DNA from 3 places in the Arthrobacter globiformis genome. Region 2 is predicted to be linked to each of the others. Evidence: riboswitches for the same ligand, from Rfam matches in the RefSeq annotation. Region 2 holds a riboswitch; each other region holds the start of a gene.
The links. A riboswitch is a leader RNA that binds a small molecule or an ion and turns the genes downstream of it on or off. The one in region 2 is predicted to bind S-adenosylmethionine.

Region 1: linked by a shared signal. The riboswitch ahead of QFZ33_RS17450 (aminotransferase class V-fold PLP-dependent enzyme) and the one ahead of QFZ33_RS23530 (DUF1737 domain-containing protein) in region 2 are both predicted to bind S-adenosylmethionine.
Region 3: linked by a shared signal. The riboswitch ahead of QFZ33_RS08460 (PLP-dependent transferase) and the one ahead of QFZ33_RS23530 (DUF1737 domain-containing protein) in region 2 are both predicted to bind S-adenosylmethionine.

Annotation. Positions count from the first base shown of each region.
Region 1 is NZ_JAUSXI010000001.1:3,757,094-3,760,357, forward strand. Features, by position in the region: gene hisN (histidinol-phosphatase) at 1-806, shown strand, start outside; SAM riboswitch class IV at 988-1,101, shown strand; gene QFZ33_RS17450 (aminotransferase class V-fold PLP-dependent enzyme) at 1,136-2,542, shown strand; gene QFZ33_RS17455 (class I SAM-dependent methyltransferase) at 2,645-3,264, shown strand, end outside.
Region 2 is NZ_JAUSXI010000001.1:5,034,788-5,038,051, forward strand. Features, by position in the region: gene QFZ33_RS23520 (aromatic amino acid ammonia-lyase) at 1-332, opposite strand, end outside; gene QFZ33_RS23525 (NtaA/DmoA family FMN-dependent monooxygenase) at 355-1,650, opposite strand; SAM riboswitch class IV at 1,900-2,014, shown strand; gene QFZ33_RS23530 (DUF1737 domain-containing protein) at 2,028-2,336, shown strand; gene QFZ33_RS23535 (rhodanese-like domain-containing protein) at 2,333-2,743, shown strand; gene QFZ33_RS23540 (O-succinylhomoserine sulfhydrylase) at 2,745-3,264, shown strand, end outside.
Region 3 is NZ_JAUSXI010000001.1:1,859,064-1,862,327, forward strand. Features, by position in the region: gene QFZ33_RS08450 (CPBP family intramembrane glutamic endopeptidase) at 1-561, shown strand, start outside; gene QFZ33_RS08455 (VOC family protein) at 703-1,341, opposite strand; SAM riboswitch class IV at 1,472-1,547, shown strand; partial or broken gene QFZ33_RS08460 (PLP-dependent transferase) at 1,559-1,746, shown strand; SAM riboswitch class IV at 1,852-1,967, shown strand; gene metX (homoserine O-acetyltransferase MetX) at 1,980-3,182, shown strand.

The DNA.
Region 1 (3,264 bases), 1.3 Mb from region 2:
AACCTGCTTCAACGTACAACGATGACCTGCGTCTGGCCCATGTGCTGGCCGATTCCGTGGACGACCAGACCATGAGCCGGTTCAAGGCGCTGGACCTCAAGATCGAGACGAAGCCAGATCTGACGCCGGTCACCGATGCGGACAAGGCCGCCGAGGAGTCCATCCGCGGCCAGCTGTCCCGTTCCCGTCCCCGTGACGCCGTGCTCGGTGAGGAGTTCGGAAGTTCCGGCCACGGCTCCCGCCGCTGGATCATCGACCCCATCGACGGCACCAAGAACTTTGTCCGCGGGGTGCCGGTGTGGGCCACGCTAATCGCCCTCGTCGATGAAGGCGAACCCGTGGTCGGCGTGGTCAGCGCCCCTGCGCTGGGCAAGCGCTGGTGGGCGGCCAAGGGCGCCGGTGCCTACTCGGGCCGTTCCCTGGCCGCCGCCACGCGGCTCAAGGTATCCAACGTGTCCAGCCTCGCCGACGCCTCGCTGTCCTACTCCAGCCTCGGTGGCTGGAAAGACCGCGGAAACCTCGATGAGTTCCTCCAGCTCACCGAGGAAGTTTGGCGCACCCGGGCCTTTGGCGATTTCTGGTCCTACTGCATGGTGGCCGAAGGAGCCGTGGACATCGCCTGCGAACCCGAACTGAACCTGTACGACATGGCGGCGCTGGTGCCGATCGTGACGGAGGCAGGCGGCCGTTTCACCTCCCTGGAAGGCACCGACGGCCCGTTCGGCGGCAATGCGCTGGCGACCAATTCGATCCTGCACTCGGAAGTCCTGAAGCGCCTGAACCCGCAGCTGGACGATTTGCTCTAGTTTTGCTCCCACCTTGCCCGGTGCCCTTTGCGCTGAATATTACGACGGCGGACGCCCCCTTTTGCGGGCGTTCGCCGTCGTTTCTTCGGCCTGAAGTCCGATAGCAGGGCTGCGTAATAATCCGCTTAACATTCCGAACCGGCTTTTTCATCGCCCGTCCGGATGTCCTAGTCTCGTAACAGGTCACGAGTGCCAGCGCTAAACCCCGGTTAGCTGGCCGGCAACCCTCCATTCGCGGTGGGGTGCCCCGGGTGACGACCAGGCCGATCCGGAACGGACCCGGCAAGCGCGGATCCCCGTCACACGGGGTCCTTTCTCAGTGAGGTCCCATGACGACTGCAACCATTTCTTCCACCACCGACTCAGGCGTGCTGGACGGCCGATTTGCCGCCGCGGGCCGTCCCTTGGCTGCCGTCACCGGCGCAGAAATCCAGGCTCCACTGATCCAGGGCGGCCACGTCCGCTACGCCAACCTCGATTACGGCGCCTCCGCGCCTGCGCTGTCGGTGGTTTCTGCGTACCTCAACGAGATCCTGCCGTACTACGCGAGCGTGCACCGCGGCGCCGGCTACGCCTCGCAGATCAGCACCTCCGTGTACGAGAACTCGCGGAACATCGTGCGGGAGTTCGTGGGCGGCCGCGTCGATGACGCCGTCATCTTCACCCGGAACACCACCGACTCCCTCAACCTCCTGGCCGGCTGCCTGCCGGTGGAGGACCACCACCACACCGGTGAAGTGCTGTACCTGGACATCGAGCACCACGCCAACCTGCTGCCTTGGCAGGGAGTGCCGCACCGCAGCGTGGTGGCCTCGGAAACGCTCGAGGCCACCATCAGCAGCCTGCGTGCCGAACTGGAGCAAGGCGATGTCAGCCTCCTTGCGGTGACCGGCGCCTCCAACGTCACCGGCGAAATCCTTCCGATCCGGCGCCTCGCTGCGCTGGCCCATGAATTCGGCGCCCGGATCGTGGTGGACGCCGCGCAGCTCGCGCCGCACCGCCGCGTCAACATCGCCGCGGACGACGTCGACTACCTCGCCTTCTCCGGCCACAAGCTTTACGCCCCCTTCGGCGCCGGCGTCCTAATCGGCCGCCCTGACTGGCTCGACGCCGGCACCCCCCACCTCGCCGGCGGCGGAGCCGTCAGCGAGGCCAGGCTCGACGGCGTCAGCTGGGCCACCGGCCCCGCCCGCCACGAGGGCGGCTCACCGAACGTGCTCGGCGCAGCCACCCTGGCCCGGGCAACCCAGGTCATCGCAGCCCTTGATCCGCAGGGCTGGCACGCCCATGAGGCCGCCATCCGGTCCTTCCTCGTCGAGGGGCTGGGCAAGATCGACGGCATCACCGTCCACCAGATCTTCGCGGACAGTAACCCGGACGACGCCATCGGTGTGGTCAACTTCTCGGTCGAGGGTTACGACGCCGGCCTGGTGGCCGCCTACCTGTCGGCCGAACACGGCGTGGGCCTGCGCGACGGCCGTTTCTGCGCCCACCCGCTGCTGAAGCGCCTCGGCCTGCCGTCCGGATCCTTGCGCGCCAGCTTCGGCGTGGGATCACGGCTCGAGGACGCCCAGCGGCTGCTCGCCGGCCTCGAGGAACTCCACCGCTCCGGCCTCGGCTGGGACTACGTGGTGGACGCCGGACGCTGGGTCCCGGCGAACGACACCCGCACCTACCCGGAGTGGGCACCCAACACCCCCGGCACTGCGGGCGCCGCACCCTGCGCGCAGGACTAATCGCCACCCGGGACTAAGACGCCACCCCCGCCTGCCACGGCAGCGGTCCCCGTGCGGTAAATTCGAAAGGTAATTTTCGACGTCGGGCTAAGGAGACTGTGCGTGGCACGGGGCGGTCCCAAACTTCATCACGGGCGGCGGCAGGAGCTTGGGCAGAGCTTCCAGGACGGAGGCGAGCACTACCACCGCGTTCGTCCCGGCTACCCTGGTGATTCCGCGGACTGGCTCATCCCCCCGGGGACCCTTACCGCCGCCGACATCGGCGCCGGAACCGGTAAATTCACCGCACTGCTCGTGGAACGCGGGCTGAGCGTCAGCGGGGTGGATCCTTCCGTGGACATGCTGGAGCAGCTCAGCGGCGCCTACCCCGGGGTTCAAGCTCTGGAAGGGACCGCGGAGGCAACCGGACTGCCCGAGGCGGCGTTCGACGTCGTCAGCGTTGCCCAGGCATGGCACTGGTGCGATCCGCTGCGGGCCAGCACCGAGATTTCCCGGATCCTCAAGCCCCACGGGGTGCTGGGCCTGATCTGGAACCAGCTGGACACATCAGTGCCCTGGGTGCACCGGCTGTCCCGCATCATGCACGCCGGGGACGTCCACAAACCCGACTTCCGCCCCAAAATCGGCCCGGAATTCACCTCCCTGGAAAGCCACCTGACCCGGTGGGAGGATCCCGTCACCCCGGACGACATCCTCGAACTGGCCAAGTCCCGCAGCTACTA
Region 2 (3,264 bases):
TCCCGGTCAAGCAGCGCGCCGACGCCGCTGTGGTGGTAGCGCACCACCTGCAGCTGGAAGTCGAGGATGGATTCCTGCTCCACGGCGGTGTCCCGGCCGGAGCCGAGCAGGGTGTTCAGGCCGTAGACCCGGTGGCCGGAATCGATGGCCGCCTGCACCACCTCGCGGGACAGGCCCACGAGCTCGAGGGCGTCGGCGCTGAGGACCACCTCCACTGCGGGATCGGCCGCCGCGGCAGCCACGTCGTCGGCACGGATGTGGGCCGTCCCGATCAGGAACGTGCCGCGCCCGACCCCCGGCATCAGTCCGTCGTGTCCCCCGGTCCCTGCCATTGCACCAGCCCCGGCCATGGCGTTAGAAGTCCAGCAGGTTCCGGCGGAAGCCGCCATCGCCGTAGCTCGTCCGCAGCAGCCCCCGCCTGCGGAGCACCGGCGCCAGCCTGTCCAGCACCCCGTGAATGGTCGCCGGGTCGACGAAGCCGGAGAAGAGGAACCCGTCTCCGCCCACTGCAGCTCCGGTTTCCTCGAAGTAGTCGGCGATCTCCTCGGCCGTGCCGATGATGCTGTCGCCGGCCCCGCCGCTCCGTGCCTGCAGGATCTGCCGCAGCGTGGAACCCGGCGGCGCGGCCTTGGAGAAGTGCTCCAAGGTGCCCTGGTTGCTGTTGGTGCTTAGCTGCGGGAGCGGCGCGTCCAGGTCGAACTGCTTGAAGTCGATGACGGACAGGTAGGAGATTGAGTTGAGCTGGCTGTCGATGTCCCGCTGGGTCAGCTCCCGGCGCGCGGCCCGCAGCTCCTCCGCTTCGGCCCTGGAACCGGTGACGGTGGGTTTGAGGACGAACAGCACCTTGACGTCGTCGGGGTTCCGGCCGGCCGCGGCGGCCTCGGCGCGGATGGAGTCCCGGTACGCCTTCATGCCGTCGGCGCCGCGGGCTAGGGCGATCGCAACATCCGCGTTCGCACCGGCGAAAGCCTTGCCCCGCGGGGACGCCCCCGCCTGCACCAGCACCGGCTCCTCCGGCAGCGGGGCCGTGTTCAGCGGTCCCCGGACCCTGAAGAACTCCCCCACGTGGTGGATCGGCCGGACCTTGGTGTGGTCCGCGAAGATCCCTGCCCGGGTGTCCTCCAGGATGGCGTCCGGTTCCCAGCTGCGCCAGAGCTTGCGCACGACGTCCACGAACTCCTCGGCCTTCTCGTAGCGGAGGTCGTGCTCAATCTGCTGGTCCAGTCCGTAGTTCTGTGCGGCAAGATCGCTGCCGGAGGTCACCACGTTCCAGCCCAGCTGCCCGTTGGAGAAGTGCTGCAGCGTGGCCAGCAGCCGGGCCGCGGTGAACGGCGGGTAGAAGGAGGCGCTGATGGTGGGCACAATGCCCATGTGCTCCGTGGCGGCGAGCAGGTACGGCACCAGTGCCAGCGGATCGTGCTTCGGTGCAAAGGATGCCTGCGCCAGCGAGACCTCCGCGCTGCCGCCGTAGGTGTCGGGGACGGTGAGGGAGTCCTCGATGATGAACAGGTCCAGTCCCGCCCGCTCAAACTCACGGACCGCATGCTGGTAGGGGGCGGGCTTCCTCCAGTCATAGCCGATTCCGTAGCCGGGTGTCCCCCAGCCCTGGACCCCGAAGCCGTGGCCCACAAACCATCCAAAGTGCAGCATGGGAGTCACTGTATTCGGGGTCGAATCATTCACTGCGGCCTGGTTTCATCCGGCGTTACGGCGGTTCATCTTCCGTCATTATCCTCCCGGCCACCTGCTTTGTAACCGCAACGCGGGGTCACTCACGGCCGCTTCCGCAGCCCCGATTGGGCCGCAAGTGACCCTCCCCACCCGTTGCTGTTTGATGCGTTACGGAAGATGACGACGGCGGCGGTGCGCGCCGCCGTCGTCAGTGTTACGTTTTTGGGGAGTAATGAGTACCGGCACTAAGCCCTGACTGGCCGGTCGGCAACCCTCCTTCCACGGCGGGGTGCCTCAGGTGAATACTCGGCATATCGACCACTTCGAGCTGCAAGCGTGAGAAAAGGAGATCCGTCGTGTCAGACGCCCCCGCCGTTGCAACGCTGCCATCCCAGCAGGATAAACCCGAGGAAAAGCTGTTTTACCGCCTGATAACGGGCCCGGACGACCGTGCGTTCTGTGAGCGCATCTCGGCCGCCCTCGCCGAGGGGTACGTGCTGCACGGCAGCCCTGCCGCCACCTTCAACGGCACCGCCGTCATCGTGGCCCAGGCCCTGATCCTGCCCGCCGCCATCGCCACCGCTGACGCCGCCGTGGCCACCGCCGTGGACCGGCTGGACTCCGACGAGGACCTCGCCGAAGAAGCTTACGAGGGCCACGCATGAGCTACGCCGGAGACCTCACCCCGCAGGACGCCTGGGCCAAGCTCGAAGAGGGCGCCATCCTGGTGGATGTCCGCACCGAGGGCGAATGGGCGCACATCGGCGTTCCGGACACAAAGGCGACGGACAACGATCCCCTGTTCATTCAGTGGACCTTCCCCGGCGGCATTCCCAACCCCGACTTCGTCGAGCAGCTGAAGCAGCAGGCGCCGGAGGACACCGGCGTGGAGCTGATTTTCCTGTGCCGCTCCGGCCAGCGCTCCATCGCGGCGGCAATAGCCGCCACCCAGGCGGGTTTCACCGCCTACAACGTGCTCGAAGGCTTCGAGGGCGAACCCGACCGCTACGGTGAGCGCACCGTGAACGGCTGGAAGAACCGCGGCCTGCCGACCAACCTGGGAAAGAACTAAGTTGACCTTTAATCACGACGCCGCCGGCTGGAGCCCCGACACCCAGGCCGTCCGCGGCGGGCTTGACCGCACCAATTTCCAAGAGACCACCGAGCCCGTCTTCCTGAACTCCGGGTTTGTCTACGAGTCCGCCGCAGCCGCGGAGCGCGCCTTCACCGGCGAGGACGAACGCTTCGTCTACTCGCGCTACGGCAACCCGTCGGTGGCCACCTTCCAGGAACGGCTCCGCCTCCTCGAAGGCACTGAGGCGTGCTTTGCGACGGCGTCCGGAATGTCCGCCGTGTTCACCGCCCTGGGCGCCCTGCTCGGGGCCGGGGACCGGGTGGTCGCCAGTCGTTCCTTGTTCGGCTCCTGCTTCGTGATCCTCAACGAAATCCTGCCGCGCTGGGGTGTGGAGACGGTGTTCGTGGACGGTCCGGACCTCGAGCAGTGGCGCGCGGCCCTCTCTGTGCCCACCACGGCCGTCTTCTTCGAATCCCCGTCCAATCCCATGCAGGAAATCGTGGACATCGCGGCGGTCA
Region 3 (3,264 bases), 3.2 Mb from region 2:
GTCCTGCTGGTGATCTTCTTCCTGACCGACCAGCGCCAGGCGAAACCGGGGTCAGGGCACGACGCCGGTTCCGCGTTCCGGAAGCTGGGATTCAACTTTGCCCGGCCGGGCAAGGACCTGCTGCAGGGGCTCGGGCTGGCCGCCCTGATCGGGATCCCCTCGCTCGGCCTCTACGCCGCCGGACGTGCCCTGGGCATCACGACCGCGATCATCCCCAGCGGTCTGGACGCCTACTGGTGGACGGTGCCAGTGCTGATACTGTCCGCCCTGCGCCACGCGATCGTGGAGGAAGTCATTGTGGTGGGCTACCTTCTAGACCGGTTCGGCAAATTCGGCTGGTCCGTGCCCCTGGCGATCTTTGTGTCCTCAATGCTCCGTGGCAGCTACCACCTGTACCAGGGCTTCGGACCCTTCATCGGAAACGCCATCATGGGCGTGGTCTTCGCCTGGATCTACACCAGGACCCGCCGGGTGATGCCGCTCGTCATTGCGCACGCCCTGCTGGACATCGTCGCGTTCGTCGGGTTCAGCCTGTTCGGCAAAGCGGTCGGCCTGGGGTAGTCGGCCTGGGGTAGGGATCAGCCATTCGGCAAGGCCGATGTGCCGGGCCAGCGCCGGCCCTTAAAAGTGATTCGGCCGCCATCGGCGGGTGACGTCATTGGCACCCGCTGATGGCGGCCGAAGTGAAGGGCAGAAAGTGCGTCAGATGGTGACGGCGCCCGCTGCGGTTTCGAACGTGACCGAGAGGATGCCCGGGGTTCCGTGCGGGGCGACCCAGTTCACGGCGACGTCCTCCAGCGGCCTTTCGACGGGCTCGCCGAGCCACTCGGTCACGCGCTCGGCAGAGCCCGCGATCGTGAGGCTGGACATCTTCACATTGCTGTCATAGGCGTTGGACGGGTGCAGTTCCGCATCACCCTCCCACTTCAGCATGTAGGGGACCTGCGGGTCCGCGATCAGGCCCAGGATGCCGATCTGCTTCCAGACAAGCTCCCGGCCGTCGGGGAACTTGCGGTTGCCGTTGACTGCGGAGCGGCCCAGGCGTTCCTCGAAGGGGGCTAGGTCATCAACTTCGACGCACCAGCCCATCCAGCCGCCGCCCGCCGCGGACCGGGCCCGGACGGCCTGGCCAAACGGCGCCTTGTCCGACGCCGGGTGGTCCAGGACCTCAACGACCTCAAGGTATTTGTGTCCGGCCAAGGGAATAATCATGTTCCGGGTCCCAAACCGGGGGTGCACTCCGCCCTTTACGGCTTCGACGCCGAGGGCAGAGGAGATACGTTCGGTGGTGGCCGCGAGGCCATCGTGTTCACAGGCGTAAGAGACGTGATCCATGCGCATGCCCTCATCTTGGCACTTTGTGACGGGGCTCTCAGCTAAGGGTTGCCTAACCTCGCGAAAAGCCCATACTTTGAAGAAGTTCGTCACAAAGCTGTGCGCGTAACAGTCCCATTCCTGCGCTGATCGCAGGTCATGAGTGCCAACGAACAAAGCCCCGGCTCGCTGGCCGCAACCCTTCAACCGCGGTGGGGTGCCCCGGGTGAAGAAACGCACGCCATCACACATTGGCGACGTCCGCTCCCTGGTCATCCACCCGGCGTCGACCACGCACAGCCAGCTCACGCCGGAGCAGCCGGACGTGGCCGGGTTTGCCCCGGCCACGTCCGGCTGTCTGTGGGCCCGGAGCACATCAATGACATCCTGGCCGACCACGACGCCGGCTCCCGCGCGGCAAAAGGCGCATGACTTTCCCGCGCTACCGGTGTGACTCCCGTCCCGTGAGGGGGCCGGGAGTCACACAGCCGTCACATTCTTCGCGCAGCCGTCCGACTATTTCGTAAACTTGCAACAGGTCATGAGTGCCAGCGACAGCCCCGGCTTGCTGGCCGGCAACCCTCCTTCCGCGGTGGGGTGCCCCGGGTGAGGACCTGGCCTGCCGGACAGCTGCCGGCGGGCAAGCGCGTAGAAGAGGTTTACCTATGACGATTTCTGTCAGCACCGACGTTCCGGCCAGCAAGGCTCCGCAAGGCACGGCTGCGGGCGGCACCGTTTCGGACGGCACTGTTCCCGACGGCCGTATCCCCGATGGCCGAGTTCCCGACGGCTCTGTCCAGCACCTCAACATCGGCAGCCTGGAACTTGAGGCCGGGGGATTCCTGCCGGACGTGACCCTGGCCTACGAAACCTGGGGAACGCTCAACGAGGACGGCTCCAACGCCATCCTCGTTCAGCATGCCCTCACCGGGGACACGCACGTGACCCGGGGCGGCGCGGGGACTGAAGAAGGCTGGTGGGAACAGCTCGCCGGGCCGGGTGCGCCGGCGGACACCGACAGGTTCTTCGTCATCTCCATCAACATCCTGGGCGGCTGCTACGGGTCCACCGGGCCGTCGTCGGCCGCTCCGGACGGCAAGCCCTGGGGTTCACGCTTTCCGCTGGTGACGCTGAGGGACTCCACCGTGGCCGAGGCGCGGCTGGCTGACCGGGTCGGCATCAGCAGCTGGCACGCCGTGGTGGGCGGCTCCATGGGCGGGGCACGCGCCCTCGAATGGGCAGTCACTTTCCCGGAGCGGGTGCGCCGCTGCGGTGTCATCTCCGTCGGCGCCAGGAGCACGGCCGAACAAATCGCCTTCGCCCAGGCGCAGACGCTTGCCATCCGGCAGGACCGCCACTTCAACGGCGGTGACTACTACGGCGGACCGGAGCCCGCGGATGGCCTGGCGCTCGCACGGCGGATTGCACACATCACCTACAGGTCTGCCTATGAACTCGATTTCCGTTTCGGCAGGAACGCCCAGGCCGCTGAAGAGCCGCTGCAGGCTGATGCCCTGGCGGGCCGCGGCCGCTACCAGGTGGAGAGCTACCTCGACCACCAGGGCAACAAGCTGGTCCGGCGCTTCGACGCCAACAGCTACATCGCCCTGACGGAAGCACTCATGAGCCATGACGTCACCCGCGGGCGGGGGACGCTCAAGGAGACCCTCGCCCGGACCACCGCCGACTTCTTCGTTGCCGCAGTGGAGTCGGACCGGCTGTACTTTCCGGCCCAGTCGCTGGAGCTGGCCGAATCCCTGCCCGGAAACGTGGATGTCCACATGATCGATTCGCCGATCGGCCACGACGGCTTCCTCACGGAGATCGGCCAGCTGAACGCCCAGCTCAGGGCACACCTCCTCAGCTGACTTTAGGCCCGGTCCAGGCGCTGGAGCCGGCCGTATCGTGGCAACTCCCAGGCCGTATATGTGCATAAATGCAGATGCGCCC